DNA from 2 places in the Verrucosispora sp. WMMA2044 genome. Region 2 is predicted to be linked to the other one. Evidence: riboswitches for the same ligand, from Rfam matches in the RefSeq annotation. Region 2 holds a riboswitch; the other holds the start of a gene.
What was found. Region 2 has a riboswitch for thiamine pyrophosphate ahead of thiE (thiamine phosphate synthase). Riboswitches for the same ligand answer to the same signal wherever they lie in the genome.

Region 1: linked by a shared signal. The riboswitch ahead of O3597_RS03640 (ECF transporter S component) and the one ahead of thiE (thiamine phosphate synthase) in region 2 are both predicted to bind thiamine pyrophosphate.

Annotation. Positions count from the first base shown of each region.
Region 1 covers NZ_CP114913.1:770,589-778,510, reverse strand. Annotated here, with positions in the region: gene O3597_RS03655 (alpha/beta fold hydrolase) at 1-604, opposite strand, end outside; gene O3597_RS03650 (TIGR03943 family protein) at 715-1,584, opposite strand; gene O3597_RS03645 (permease) at 1,581-2,522, opposite strand; TPP riboswitch at 2,855-2,960, shown strand; gene O3597_RS03640 (ECF transporter S component) at 3,033-3,623, shown strand; gene O3597_RS03635 (ABC transporter ATP-binding protein) at 3,691-5,166, shown strand; gene O3597_RS03630 (energy-coupling factor transporter transmembrane component T) at 5,163-5,963, shown strand; gene O3597_RS03625 (hypothetical protein) at 6,137-6,364, opposite strand; gene gndA (NADP-dependent phosphogluconate dehydrogenase) at 6,763-7,922, shown strand, end outside.
Region 2 covers NZ_CP114913.1:167,501-175,422, reverse strand. Annotated here, with positions in the region: gene O3597_RS00875 (thiazole synthase) at 1-528, opposite strand, end outside; gene thiS (sulfur carrier protein ThiS) at 534-734, opposite strand; gene thiO (glycine oxidase ThiO) at 725-1,900, opposite strand; gene thiE (thiamine phosphate synthase) at 1,894-2,520, opposite strand; TPP riboswitch at 2,515-2,624, opposite strand; gene O3597_RS00855 (ThuA domain-containing protein) at 2,977-7,638, shown strand.

The DNA of each region.
Region 1 (7,922 bases), 600 kb from region 2:
TCGCCCGGTACCAGTTCAGGGCGGCGGTCAACGCGCCCGGCTCGCGCATCGGATCGGCGTACGCCGCCACCCGTTCCGCGTCGCCGACGCCGCGCAGCAGCCGGCGCAACCCGACCGCACCGAGCGACAACAACGTCTTCTCGGCCACCCCCGGCTGCCGGAACAGCAGCATGTACGCCGAGCGTGCCTTCTGTTGCGGGTCGTTCGCCAGCGCGTAAGCCATGGCGGCCGGATGCGGCACGGAGACCGCGGTCAGCGTGCGCACCCGGTCCGGATGGGTGGCCGCCAGCGCCCACGCGACGACCGCACCCCAGTCGTGCCCGACCACGTGCACGGCGGGCACCCCGAGGGCGTCCAGCACCGCCACCGCGTCGGCGACAAGTTCCCCCAGCCGGTACGCCTCGACCTCGGCGGGCCGGGCCTGCGGCGAGTAGCCCCGCTGGTCGAGCGCGTAACTGCGTAGACCCGCGTCGTGCAGGGTCGGCAGGACCCCGTCCCACTCGCCCGAGTGCTGCGGGAAACCGTGCAGCAGCAGCACCGGTTCGCCCTGCTCCGGACCGCCGGTGGCGACGTCGAACCGCAGACCCCGGGCCTCGATACGCATGCCGGCAGCCTACCGAGCGCCCTGCACCGCGCCGGACGGGTGCGCCAGACGACCGGCGCCGGCCACCGCACACGGCCGACGCCGCAGGGCGTCGAGCACGGCCGCGCGGGTCAGTCGTACGGGCGCTTGGGGGCGGGCACCTGCCGCCAGGACTCGACCTCCAGGTAGGGGATCTCGGCGTCGTTGACCGGGTCCCGGCCGAGCCGGTCGCTGTAGCGGCCGATCACCTCCACCCAGCTGTCGTCGGGCAGCCCGGCCGGTACGTCACCGGTCAACCCGAGCTTGACCGGGCGGCCGTCGGCGGCGCAGCAGGACAACACCATCCGGGCCAGGATCGGCTGGCCGTCGGGGCCGGTGGCGATGAAGCCGGTGAGCTGCACCCGCCGGTCGCCGATCGACGTGCCCCGGTCGAACAGCGCCCGGGAGGCATAGTCCAGGACGCTGACCTGCACCGGGTCACCCTCGGGCAACGGCGGGTAGTCCGACTGCTGCTGGCTGCTCAGCGCGGTGCCGGCCTGACCCGCCGCGTACGAGCCGAGGGCCGGCGGGGCGACCAGCAGCAGGCCGAGCACGGGCAGGATCAACAGCCAACCGACCCGAGGCTCGTGATGGGCATGCCCGTGCCCGTCGTGCCCGGTGTCGGGTCCGTTCGCCGGGTCGCCAGGGCCGACGTCCGGGACGTCGACACTGCCGCCGGCCGGGACACTGCCGCCGACCGGGACGCTGCCGTCGTCAGCGGCACCGTCGCCACCGGCGGGAGCGCCGCCGGGATCGCCGGTCGGGGCCAGCGCGCGGGGGGCCGGGGGGCGCAGTTCGTACCAGAGCGTCATGATCGCGGCGGCGACCAGCAGCAGACCGGCGGCGATCAGGAAGGGGCGCAGCCCTTCCTTGACGTAGCGCAGGTAGAGGTCGGTGACGCTGGCCCGGATCACCGCGCCGCCGAGCAGCAGCAGGATCACCGCCTGCGCCTGCCGGTTCACAGCAGCACCGCCCCGGCGCCGGCGGCGACCAGCAGGGCCACCACGAAGGTGGTCGGTGCGAACCGGAAGGCGAAGCGTCGACCGAACACACCGGCCTGCATCGAGATCAGCTTGAGATCGACCATCGGCCCCACCACCAGGAAGACCAGTCGGGACGTGAGCGAGAACTGGGACAGCGAGGCCGCGACGAAGGCGTCGGCCTCCGAGCAGAGCGAGAGCAGCACGGCGAGCAACGCCAGCGCCAGGACCGACAACCATGCGTTGTCGGCCAGGGTCTGCAACCACCGCTCCGGCACCAGCACGTTGATGCTGGCGGCCGCCATCGCGCCGAGCACCAGGAAACCACCGGCGTGCGTCACGTCGTGACGGACCGCGGCCCAGAAGGCCCGGCCCCGGGACGCGTCGTCCAGTTCCGGACGACGCGGCATCCTGATCCATTCGGTACGCCCGAGCCGCAACCAGAGCCAACCCATGATCATGGCGACGATCAGGCTGGCGACGCCCCGGGCGAGCACCATCTCGGGATTGTTCGGGAAGGCGACCGCGGTGGCGGTGAGCACGATCGGGTTGACCGCCGGGGCGGCGAGCAGGAACGCCAGCGCGGCGGCCGGCGTGACACCCCGCCGGATCAACGACCCGGCGATCGGCACCGAGCCGCACTCGCAGCCCGGCAGCACCACCCCGGCCGCGCTGGCCGCCGGCACCGCCAGTGCCGGGTGCCGGGGCAACGCCCTCGCCCAGAAGGACCGGGGTACGAAGACCGCGATCACGGCAGAGAGCAGTACGCCGAAGGCCAGGAACGGCACCGCCTGCACCATGATCGAGACGAAGACGGTGGTCCAGGTCTGGATGCGGGGGTCGTCCAAGGCGGCGGCGATCGGCTCCCGAAAGATGATCAAGATGATCAGCAGCGCCGCCAGGATCTCCACCGAGCCGATCCGGTCGCCGAGCCAGCGCCGGGGCGGCTCGTCGCCGGCAGGCTCCGGTGGGCGGGTTTCGGTGTCGACGCCCCCGGCCGAGGATCGGGGCTCCGGTTCGCCCGGGACGGCCCGGTCAGTGTCTGTGGTCACCCGTCACCCTTCGGCCGTGGCGGATCGGCGGACTGAGATTACCGTCCGGCGCGGATGACGTCGATGGATGTCACAGATTTGGCCAGCCTCACCCGCGTCCCCGGCCGACCGGACCAGCCGAACGCGAACACCCGTCGTGACCTGGGTGGATCACATTGCCGGTGGATCTTCCGTGGTGTTAGCGTCGGCGGGACAGACAACACCTCCGACAGGGGAGCGCACAGCGCTGAGAGTGCGGATCCGCCCGCAGACCCTCCGTACCTGATCTGGGTAATGCCAGCGCAGGGAGTTCGGTCCACCTCCAGCCCGCCACCGTCCGGCGCCGCCGGGCGGGGCGTGCGTCTTGCCTGGTTCGCATCTGGACTGGGAGCAAACATCGTGCAGACAACTGACAGCAACCGCTGGCGCACCATCGACATCGTGGTGGCGTCGGTCATCGCGGTCGCCTTCGGCGTCATCTTCTGGGCCTGGGGCGTGGTGTGGAGCGCCACCGAGGGCGCCTTCAGCTTCTTCCCGCCGGCACAGACGCTCATCTACGGGGTCTGGCTGGTGCCGGCCGTCCTCGGCGGCCTGGTCATCCGCAAGCCCGGCGCCTCGCTGTACTGCGAGCTGCTGGCGGCGATCATCTCGGCCCTGCTGGGCAGCCAGTGGGGCACCATCGTCCTGTTGCAGGGGCTGATGCAGGGTCTCGGTGCCGAGTTGGCCTTCGCCGCCTTCCGGTACCGCTCGTACCGGCTGCCGGCCGCCCTGCTGGCCGGCGCGCTGACCGGCCTGAGCGCGGCGATCTTCGACTTCGTCTACTGGAACGCCGAACGCGACATCGCCACCTACCGCCTGCCCTACGCCGCGCTCACCATCGTCAGCGCCACCGTGATCGCCGGTGCCGGCGCCCTCGCCCTCACCCGCGCCCTCACCCGCACCGGCGTCCTCGACCGCTTCCCCGCCGCCCGCGAACGCACCCTCATCTGACCCCCGACCCATCGCGTTGACCATGAGGTCAGCGGCATTTTCGATCTCCAGATCAACCGGCAACCTCATGATCAACGAGAAGCGGGGAAGGAGGGAGAGCGGGGTGGGTGCGGGGGTTCGGGTGCGGGGGTTCGGGTGGCGGCATGCCGGACGGCGTGGCTGGGCGGTGCGCGGGGTGGATCTGCGGGTGGAGTGCGGGGAGAAGGTGCTGCTGCTGGGGGCGTCCGGCGCAGGTAAGAGCACGTTGCTGGCGGCGTTGGCCGGGCTGCTGCCCGAGGACTCCGGGGAGCACGAGGGCACCATCGAGATCGACGGCCGGCCGGCCTCCGAGGCCCGCGACGGGGTCGGCATCGTCTTCCAGGATCCGCAGTCCCAGCTGGTCATGGCCCGCAGCGGTGACGACGTGGCGTTCGGGCTGGAGAACCGGGGCGTGCCGACCGGACAGATCTGGCACCGGGTCGACGAGGCACTGCGCCGGGTCGGCTTCCCGTACCACCGGGACCGGCCCACCGCGGCGCTGTCCGGCGGCGAACAGCAGCGCCTCGCCCTGGCCGGTGTGCTGGCGCTGCGTCCCGGTCTGCTGCTGCTGGACGAACCCACCGCCAACCTCGACCCGACCGGTGCCGCCCTGGTCCGCGCCGCGCTCCCCCGGGCGGTGGACGCCGACACCACCCTGATCCTGGTCGAACACCGGGTCGCCGAGGCGCTGCCCCTGGTCGACCGGGTGGTGGTGCTCGAACCCGGCGGCGGGATCCGCGCCGACGGCCCGCCGGAGGCGGTCTTCGCCGCGCACGGCGACGCCCTCGCCGCCGAGGGGGTCTGGGTACCCGGCCGCACGATCCCACCGCGCCGGGCCGCCGGTCCGGGCGGCGAGGTGCTGCTCACCGCCGAACGACTCGGCCAGCCGCCCCGGCTGTCCCCCACCAACCTGACCGTACGCGCCGGTGAGGCGCTCGCCGTGCTCGGTCGCAATGGTGCCGGGAAGTCCACCCTGGCGCTGCTGCTCGGCGGGCTCCTCCGACCGGGCACCGGGCGACTGACGGCGAGCGCGGAACTGGCCGGAGCCGACGCGCGGACCGCACCGCACCGGTGGCGGGCAACGGCGCTGACCCGCCGGATCGGCTCGGTGTTCCAGAATCCCGAGCACCAGTTCGTCACCGGCACGGTCTTCGACGAACTGGCCCTGGGGCCGAGGCGGACCGGGGTGCCCGGATCGACGGTCCACGACCGGGTGGCGCAGTTGCTGGATCGGTTACGGCTGGACCGACTCGCCGCCGCCAACCCGTACACCCTCTCCGGCGGCGAGGCGCGGCGGCTGAGTGTGGCGACCGCCCTGGCCACCGCGCCCCGCCTGCTGATCTGCGACGAACCCACCTTCGGCCAGGACCGGCGCACCTGGCGGGAACTCGTGGAACTCCTCGCCGACCTGCGCGACGCCGGCCACGGCCTGGTCGCCGTCACCCACGACGCCGAGTTCGTGGCCGCGCTGGCCGACCGCACGCTGACCCTCACGCCACCCGACGCCGACCCGGTGCCGCGATGATCACCCTGGAGCCGATCGCCCGGCCGGGCGCGCCGCTGGCCCGGCGCAATCCGGTGGCCAAGCTGGCGGCGGCGATGCTCTTCGCGTTTCCGCTGATGACCACGCTGGACCCGGTCACCCCGGCCATCGCGATCGCCGTGGAGCTGGCGGTGCTGCCGCTGTTCGGGGTGCACCCCGGGCTGCTGGCCCGACGTGCCTGGCCACTGCTGGCCGCCGCCGGCGGCATCCTGGTCACGCTCGTGCTCTTCGCCGCCGACCGGTCGGGCCAAGTACTGCTCGACGCGGGGCCGATCGTGGTGACCTCGGGGGTGCTGGTCACCGCACTCGGTCTGGTGCTGCGGCTGTTCGCGGTGGCACTGCCCGGCGTGATCGTCTTCGCCACCACCGACCCGACCGACCTGGCCGACGCACTTGTGCAGAACGCCAGGGTGCCGGCCCGGTTCGCCATCGGGGCGCTGGCGGCGTTCCGGTTGGTGCCGCTGCTCGGTCAGGAATGGCAGATGATCACTGTCGCGCGCCGGGCGCGCGGAGTCGAGGCGGGCCGCAACCCGGTGGCCCGGCTGCGGCTGTTCGTCTCGACGGCGTTCACGCTGCTGGTCGGGGCGATCCGGCGGGGTACCCGGCTCGCCGTGGCGATGGACGCCCGGGGCTTCGACAGCGGCGTGCCGCGCACCTTCGCCCGCCGCCAGCGGTTCGTCGCGGCCGACTGGCTGCTGGTCGCCGGCGCGACGGCGACCGCCGGGGCCGCACTGGCCGTGAGCGTGCTGCTCGGCACCTTCCGCCCGCTGATCGGCTGACGCGCCACCGCCGCCCCGACCCGATCGACGCGCCGCCGGCACCGACGTACCCCGGCGTTCGACTGTCCGTTCCCGACGGCGACCTGCCGCCGGCCGACCTGAACCGCCGCGACGCGGGAGGGCGACCGGCCGGGTGCGCTCAGCGACGCGCACCCGGCCCCCGCGCCGGCCCGTCAGCTACGCCGGAAGGCGTAGCGGCGGACCTGGCCGGTCCGCTGGCCGCGTCCGACACCGGAGGTACCGGTGGCCGGTGGCCCCGCCTTGGGGGCGGCGGGCCGCCCGGTCGGCAGGGTGGGCACCGGCGTGATCGCGACGTCGTCCAGGTTCGCCGGCGTGACGGCGGCGAGTTCCGCCGATTGGCGGTCGGGACGGGATTTCCGGGAGCTGCGCTTGGCGGGCATCTGTGCCTCCTCGCTCGGCCGGCGACCCGCGGGCGGTCGGCCGACCACATGAGGACCGCCACCTGGGCGGTCGGGGACGGTTCGGACTGCTGCCCGGGACCGGCCACGAAGGACGCCATCGCCGATGGCGGATGGACACACGCGGACGCCCGGGAGCGCACGGGTCGCGGCACGACAGCGGCGAACCCGGCTCGGGAAAGAGGGCGTCAGTAGCGCATGCCCGCACGTTATCGCCCAGGCGAGGTGAGCGCAGCCGAATTAACGCCACCGCTGCACGCGGGGGTCGTGGTGCGCTACGCGACCACCTGATGACCAGCGGTGGGGGGACGGCGCACGGCGTCCGGGGGCCGCGATACCGTCGCAGCACTACAGGCAGACGGCGGAAGGTGGCGACGAGGATGGCGGATCGGGCTACGGCGCAGATCGGTGTGACCGGGCTGGCGGTGATGGGCCGCAACCTGGCCCGCAACCTGGCCCGCAACGGGTTCACCGTGGCGTTGCACAACCGCTCGCCGGAACGGACCCGGTCGCTGGTGGCGGAGCACGGCGACGAGGGCACCTTCGTGCCGACGGAGTCCCTGGCGGACTTCGTCGCCGCGCTGGAGCGGCCCCGCGCGGTGATCATCATGGTCAAGGCGGGTGGTCCCACCGACGCGGTGATCGACGAGTTGGTGCCGTTGCTGGAGGCGGGCGACATCATCATCGACTGCGGCAACGCGCACTTCGCCGACACCCGCCGCCGCGAGGAGGCGCTGCGGGCGCATGGCCTGCACTTCGTCGGCACCGGTGTCTCCGGTGGCGAGGAGGGCGCGCTGTGGGGGCCGAGCATCATGCCGGGCGGTTCGGCCGAGTCGTACCGCAAACTCGGCCCGATCTTCGAGAAGATCGCCGCGCAGGTCGAGGGCGTACCCTGCTGCCAGCACGTCGGGCCGGACGGCGCCGGGCACTTCGTCAAGATGGTCCACAACGGCATCGAGTACGCCGACATGCAGCTCATCGCCGAGGCGTACGACCTGCTGCGGGCCGGCTTGGGGGCGGAGCCGGCGGAGATCGCGCAGATCTTCCGGGAGTGGAACTCCGGTGAGCTGGAGTCGTTCCTGATCGAGATCACCGCCGACGTGCTGGCGCACACCGACGCCGCCACCGGGCAGGCGTTCGTGGACGTGGTACAGGATCGGGCCGAGCAGAAGGGCACCGGCCGCTGGACCGTCCAGATCGCCCTCGATCTGGGCATTCCGATCACCGGCATCGCCGAGGCCACCTTCGCCCGGTCGCTGTCCGGACACGTCGGTCAGCGCGAGGCCGCGCAGCGGGCCTTCCCCGAGGCCGGCGAGAAGTGGCAGGTCAGCGACCGCGAGGCGTTCATCGAGGACGTACGCCGGGCGCTGCTGGCCTCGAAGATCGTCGCGTACGCCCAGGGCTTCGACCAGATCCGCGCCGGCAGCGCCGAGTACGACTGGGGCATCGACCTGGGTGGCACGGCGACGATCTGGCGTGGTGGTTGCATCATCCGGGCCCGCTTCCTGGACCGGATCAGGCAGGCGTACGACGAGCAGCC
Region 2 (7,922 bases):
GAGCCGGATGTGGTGCGGATTGTTGATCCCCAGGCCGGATCCGATCGGCGCACCGGCCGGCATCACCGCCGCGCAACCGACGTCGGCCAGCCGCCGCGCCAGCACCGGGTCGTCGGAGGTGTACGGCAGCACGGTGAACCCGTCGTCGACCAGTTCCTCGGCGGCGCGCAGCAGTTCCACCCCGTCGGGCAGCAGCGTCCGCTCGTCGCCGATCACCTCCAGCTTGACCCAGTCGGTCTCGAACGCGTCCCGGGCCAGCCGGGCCACCTTCACCGCCTCGCCCGCCGTGTAGCAGCCGGCCGTGTTGGGCAGCAGGCGGACGCCGCACCGGTCGAGCAGGTCCAGCAGACCGCCGGAACCGCCGGGCACCGTCTCGACCCGACGCAACGCCAGGGTGACCAGCTCGGTGCCGGACGCCCGGATCGCCTGCTCCAGCACGTGCAGGTTGGCCGCCCCGCCGGTACCGAGGATCAGCCGGGAGGTGAACCGCACCCCGCCCAGCTCGAAGCCGGTCGACTCGTCGTCCATCCGGCTCACCCGCCCTGGGCGGCGCTGAGCACCTCGACCCGGTCACCGCCGCGCAGCACCGTCGCCGGCCAGCCGGTACGCGGCACCACCTCACCGTTGACCGCCACCGCCACGCCGCGCTGCTGGCCGGTGACGTCGCGGACCAGGTCGGCCACCGTCAACCCGTCCGGCAGACTGCGGCCGGCACCGTTCACCGTCAGTTCCACGAGTCGTCCTCCGTCGGATGCGAAAAGGTGCTCGCCGCGCCCACGACGCCCGACGCGTCGGCGAACCGGTCCGGTCGGAAGGGCGCGAGCAGGGTGTGCGGGCTGCCGTCGCCGGTGATCAGCTCGGTGATCAGGTCCGCGGTGACCGGGGTGAGCACGATTCCGTGCCGGTGGTGACCGGCGGCCACCAGCACGTCCGGATGCCCCGGCAACGGCCCCAGGATCGGGGCGTTGTCCGGCGTGCCGGGGCGCAGCCCCGCCAGCGTCTCCACCAGGTCGTACTCGGCGATCTCGGGCAGCAGGTCGACGGCGGCCCGCAGCAGCCGCAGCACCGCTCCGGCGCAGACGTCCAGGTCGGAGCGCTCCTCGACGGTCGCGCCGACGACCACCTCGCCGCTGTCCCGCGGCACCAGATAGACGTGCTCGCCGTCGGCGTACCCCCGGATCACGTGCCGGAAGCCTGGCGGCCCGCCGTCCGGCGCACGCAACCGCAGCACCTGTCCCTTCACCGGACGGACCGGCAGGCCGGTCAGGGCCGCGACGCCGCAGCCGGCGGCGACCACCGTCACGCCGGCGGTGACGTCGGACAGCCGCCGCACCGGCTCGGCGACCAGCACCGCGCCCGCCCGCTCCGCCGCCAGCCGCAGCGCCGGCACCAGCCGGCGCGGGTCGACCTGGTGGTCGGTGGCGGCGAGCGCGCCGCCGCGCACCCGGGGCGCCAGCGCCGGCTCGCGCTCGCGTAGCTGGGACGGGCGCAGCGGGGTCACCGGCAACCCCAGCCCCTGCTGGTACGCCCAGAGCCGACGTGCCTCGGCGAGGTCGTCGGCGGTCAGCCCGACCATCAGGGTGCCCTCGGTGCGGTAGCCGATGTCGGTGCCGGTCGCCTCGGTCAGTTCGGCGGCGAACCCGGGCCAACGCCCGGCCGACTCGGTGAGCAGGCCGGTCAGTTCCCGCTCGCCGAAGTACGCCTCGGCGACCGGCGCCAGCATCCCGGCGGCCACGTGGGAGGCACCCGACCCGGGCGCCGGATCGTGCACGACCACCCGCAACCCGCGCACCGCGCACCGCCAGGCGACCGCCCACCCGATCGGCCCGCCGCCCACGACGGCCACATCGGGCCGGCGCTGCGGCACCGGACCGGTGGTGGCGGGGCGCCCGGTCAACACGTCAGCGCCCGAACCAGCTCGGCGGCGGCACGGGCGGGATCGGTGGCTCCGGAGAGCGCACCGACCACCGCCACCCCGTACGCGCCGGTGGCCCGCAACTCGGGCACATCCGCCGCCGTCACCCCGCCGATGGCGATCACCGGCACGTCGACCGCCTCGACCACCGCCCGGACACCGGTCACGCCGATCGGCGGCGGCAGCCCGTCCTTGGTGGCGGTGACGCGGCACGGGCCCACGCCCAGATAGCTGGCTCCGGCGGTGACCGCCGCGAGCGCGCTCGCCGGTTCCCGGGCGGTGGCACCGAGCACGGCGGCCGGGCCGAGCACCTTCCGGGCCGCCGCCACGGGCAGATCGTCGGCGCCGACGTGACCACCGGCGGCGTCGGTCGCCAGTGCCACGTGCAGCCGGTCGTTGACCAGGCAGGGCACCTGGTACGGGGCGCAGAGGGCAAGCACCTGTCGGGTCAGCTCGTACGCCTGCCGGTCGGTCGCGGTGTCCTCGACCCGGACCTGCACCACCAGCTCGGTGTGGGCCACCGGGAGCACGGCGCGGAGCACGGCGAGCGGATCCCGCCCGGGTCGGGTGTCGGTGATCAGATGCAGTCGTCCCAGGGACGGCACGGCAACACTCCTCCCTGCGCCGGCATTACCCGGATCAGGTTCGACGGTCGGGGGCTCACAGCCCCCCTCTCAGCCCGGTACACCGGGCTCCCGTGGGTTCGTTGGGTGTCACCGTACGTCGTTTCGCCGGCTCCGCCAAGCCCGTCCCGCGCCGCCGGCGGCGGCGCGGGCCACCCGGTCATGCCGACTCGCCACGGCCTACGGAACGGACTCGCGGCAGCACCGCGGCCGGAAGAAGGCCCCGATATACAGCGACTCACACCAATAGAAAATGACCCCGTTACCAAAACGTTACAAGGCTCCACCTTGCTCGAAACTAGATTCACTACGGCAAATTGAGTGATCGGATCGGCTGAGTCGGCACCCAGACCTCGCTCGTCAGGTATGGGCGGTCGGACCGACGGGAGTGACCACCGCCGTCCACTCCGAACCGTCCCACGGACAGAGGAGATCCTCGTGCCCCGACCCAGTCGGCGGCGAGCTCCGCTCGCCGCAGTGACCGTGGCGCTACTCGCCTTCGTACTCATCCTGGCCGCCGCACCGGCCCCGATCGCCGGCCCGGCCGCCGCCCAGGCTGCCGCGCCGGTGGCCGCGGCGGAGCCGTACTCCGTCCTGGTCTTTTCAAAGACCGCCGGATTCCGGCACGACTCGATTCCGGCCGGCATCACCGCAATCCAGCAACTCGGCACGGCGAACGGGTTCACCGTCACCACCACCGAGGACAGCGCCGCCTTCACCGACACCAACCTCGCCAGGTTCAAGGCGGTCATCTGGTTGTCCACCACCGGCGACGTACTCAACAGCAGCCAGCAGGCGGCCTTCGAGCGCTACATCCGCGCCGGTGGCGGATACGTCGGCGTGCACGCCGCGTCCGACACCGAGTACGACTGGGCCTGGTACGGCCAACTGGTCGGTGCCTACTTCAACAGCCACCCGGCCAACCAGACGGCCACGGTGAAGGTCGAGGACACCACCCACGAGTCGACCCGGCACCTGCCGGAGCGGTGGTCCCGGTTCGACGAGTGGTACAACTTCCGCACCAACCCCCGCACCCGTCAGGTGCAGGTGCTGGCCTCGCTCGACGAGCGCAGCTACAGCCCGGGCAGCGGGGCGATGGGGCAGGACCACCCGATCGCCTGGTGCCAGAACTTCGACGGTGGCCGGTCCTGGTACACCGGTGGCGGGCACACCCAGGAGTCCTTCACCAACGCCGAGTTCCGGCAACACCTGCTCGGTGGCATCCAGACCGCGGCCGGGGTGGTGCACGCCGACTGCGGCGCCGGCCGGGCCGCCAGCTTCGAGAAGGTGACGCTGGACAGCAACACCAGCAACCCGATGGAGTTGGACATCGCACCCGACGGCCGGGTGTTCTACATCGAGCGCGACGGTCGCGTGCAGATCATCAAGCCGGACACCGGCCAGACCGTCACCGCGCTGCGGCTGAGCGTCTTCGCCGGCAACGAGGACGGCCTGCTGGGCATCCGCCTCGACCCCAACTTCGCCAGCAACGGGTGGGTCTGGCTCTACTACGCCCCCAGCGCGGGCGGTTCCCGCAACAACTTGTCCCGGTTCACCGTCACCGGTGACACGATCAACCCGTCCAGCGAGCGGGTCGTGCTGGAGGTGCCCACGCAGCGCAACACCTGCTGCCACATGGGCGGGACGATGACCTTCGACTCGGCCGGCAACCTGTACCTGGCCACCGGGGACAACACCAACCCCTTCGAGTCCGGTGGCTACAGCCCGTTGGACGAGCGCTCCGGCCGGGCGGACTACGACTCGCAGCGCACCGCCGGCAACACCAACGACCTGCGCGGCAAGGTGCTCCGGATCCGGCCGCAGGCCGACGGCACGTACACCATTCCGGCCGGAAACCTCTTCGCGCCGGGCACCGCGCGGACCAGGCCGGAGATCTACGCGATGGGCCTGCGCAACCCGTTCCGGATCGGCATCGACCCGGTAACCAACGTGCTCTACGTCGCCGACTACGGCCCGGACGCCACCACCACGAACGCGAACCGGGGCCCGGAGGGCCTGGTGGAGTGGAACATCGTCGACCGGCCCGGCAACTTCGGCTGGCCGTACTGCCACGGCAACAACCAGGCGTACAACGACTACCAGTTCCCGTCCGGTCCGAGCGGGGCGAAGTTCAACTGCTCCGCGCCGGTGAACAACTCCCCCAACAACACAGGTCTGACCAACCTGCCGGCGGCCATCCCGGCCACGGTCGACTACGGCTACGGCGGCAACAGCCGTTTCCCGGAGATCGGCGGCGGCGGAGCACCGATGGCCGGCCCGGTCTACCGGTTCGACCCGACCATCTCGTCGCGCCGCCAGTGGCCGGCGTACTTCGACGGCAAGGCCATGTTCGGCGAGTGGAACCAGTCGCGGATGTACACCATGCAGGTCACCCGGGACGGTAAGTCCCTCGTCGACATCAACCGGATCCTCGACCAGATGACCTTCGTCCGGCCGATGGACTTCGAGTTCGGCCCGGACGGCGCGCTGTACCTGATCGAGTGGGGCAGCGGCTTCGGCGGCAACAACGACAACTCCGGCGTCTACCGCATCGACTACACCGCCGGTGCCCGCGCCCCGATCGCGGTCGCCTCGGCGAACCCCACCTCCGGAGCGCCACCGCTGGCCGTCACCTTCTCCAGCGCCGGCTCACGCGACCCCGACGGCGGAGCACTCACCTACGCCTGGACGTTCGGCGACGGCGGCACCTCCACCCAGGCCAACCCGACCCACACCTACACCCAGTCCGGCAGCTACACCGCGCAACTGCGGGTGACCAACCCGGCCGGGCGCAGCGCGGTGGCCAACGTGCCGATCACCGTCGGCAACACGGCACCGACCGTGACCATCGAGTTCCCCCCGGACGGTGGCTTCTTCGCCTGGGGTGACCAGGTCGCCTACACCATCAAGGTCACCGACCCGGAGGACGGGACGATCGACTGCGACGAGGTCGAACTCCAGGTCCTGCTCGGCCACGACGAGCACGCTCACCCGCTGGAGCGGCACACCGGCTGCACCGGCACGGTGCAGACCCAGCTCGCCGACGGCCACGGGGCGGAGGCGAACGTCTTCACCGTTCTGGAGGCGACCTACACCGACCAGGGCGGGGCCGACGGGGCCGAGCCGCAGACCGGCCGGGCGCTCGTGGTCCTTCAGCCGAAACGTAAGGAGGCCGAGTACTACTCCGCCACCGGACGGGTGGCGGGTGCCACCGGCGGCGGCACCGCCGGGGTGGAGCGGGAGACCACCGGTGACACCGCCGGCGGTGGCCAGAACATCGGATTCATCGAGGACGGCGACTGGTGGTCGGTCAGTCCGGCCAGCCTGACCGGCCTCACCTCGATCCGGTTCCGGGTCGCCTCGGCCACCTCCGGTGGTCGGATCGAGGTGCGCGCCGGAGCCGCGAACGGACCGCTGATCACCACCGCCGCCGTGACCGGCACCGGAGGGTGGCAGACGTACACCGACGTCACCGCGCAGATACCCAACGGCGCCGCGGCGGAGGGCGCGTTGTACTTCGTCGCCCGGGATCCGAACGGCGGCTCCGGCACCCTGTTCAACGTCAACTGGATGGACTTCGTCGGACCCGGGGTGAGCGGCAACGCCCCGCCGACGGTCACCGCCTCGGCCACCCCGACCAGCGGGACCGGGCCGTTGGCGGTGACCTTCACCGGTACGGCCACCGACCCGGACGGGGACACCCCCCTGACGTACGCCTGGGACTTCGGTGACGGTGCGACCGCGAACACGCTCAACGCCACCCACACCTACACCACGCCGGGCAGCTACACCGCCATCCTGACGGTCACCGACAGCCGGGGTGCGCGAGGGCAGGCCAGCGTGCCGGTCCGGGTCGACGGGGCGGGCAACCCCTGCCAGGCCGAGCCGGGACCACAGCGGTCCGACGAGTTCACCGGTAGCTCGCTGGATCGTCAGCGATGGACGAGCGTGGTGCGCGGGACGGAGTCGTACTCCCTCGCCGACGGTTCACTGCGGCTGCCCACCGCGGCGGGTGACCTGTACGGCACCCGCAACGACGCCACCAACCTGGTGCTCCAGCCCGCACCCAGCGGTGCCTGGCAGGCGACCACCCGGGTCACCGTGGCGGCCCGGGCCGACTACCAGCAGGCCGGTCTGCTGCTCTACGGCGACGACGACAACTACGCCAAGCTGGACCTGGTCTACGGTGGCAACCGGAAGGTCGAGTTCCTCCGGGAAACCGCCGGTACCCCGCGCAACGAGAGCACGGACTCCACCGCGGCGCCCACCGGCGACACCATCCATCTGCGACTGACCAGCGACGGGACGAACCTGACCGCCGCCTACTCGACGGACGGGCAGACCTTCACCGCGGTCGGTCGGTCCGCCGCGCTGGCCGGGATCAGCAACCCCCGGATCGGTCTCTTCGCCCTCAACGGCGGCACCACCGCGCCGGTGGTGAACGCCCAGTTCGACTGGATCCGGATCACCCCGGAGGTCACCACGGGCGTCGTCACGCCGTCGGACGAGTTCACCGGCACCGGCCTGGAGAAGTGCCGGTGGAACGCCGTGGTACGGGAGGACTCGACCCGGTACCGGGTGACCGACGGCGCGTTGCGCATCGACGTGCCGAACGGTGACATCTACGGCACCGGCAACACCGGGCCGACGAACTTCATCCTCCAGAACAGCCCGGCCGGGAACTGGACCATGCAGACCCGGGTCGACGGCAGCCTGTTCAACGAGCAGTACCAGCAGGCTGGTCTGCTGGTGTACGCCGACGACGACAACTACCTGAAGTTCGACTACGTGACGGACAACGCGGCCGGTCAGACGGTCTCGCGACGGATCGAGTTCCGCAGCGAGGTCGGCGGAGTGGTGCAGAGTACGCAGCCCCAGGCGACCGGCCTGACCCAGGGCATCTGGCACCTGCGGCTGGCGCGCAGCGGAAACACCTTCACCGCCGCGTACTCGGCCGACGGCACGAGTTGGACGACCCTGCAAACGTTGACGAGCACCGCGGTCGGGGCGACTCCGAGGGTGGGCCTGTTCACTCTCGGTGCCAACCAGACCGCGTCGAAGACGGCCACCTTCGACTACTTCCGGCTCACTCCCGGGTAGTCGGCCTGGCTCGCCGACACACAACTGCCGGCCCGCACCTCCGCCCGAGGTGCGGGCCGGCGCCCGTAGCGGTTTGAGTGGGCTGTACGGGAATGTCGCTTGCGTTTACCGAAACGTTATCCATTGAAGTCTTGCCATTAATCGTTCTAACGGAACTAATTTGTTCAGCGACTCGACATAAATGCTGGCCCGGCCCCCTTCGGCAAGGTGTCCGGACCAGCTCCATCAGGGACGGTCTTCGGCGGGCCGACCCCGTGACCCCTGTCCCAGCAAGGACAAAGGAG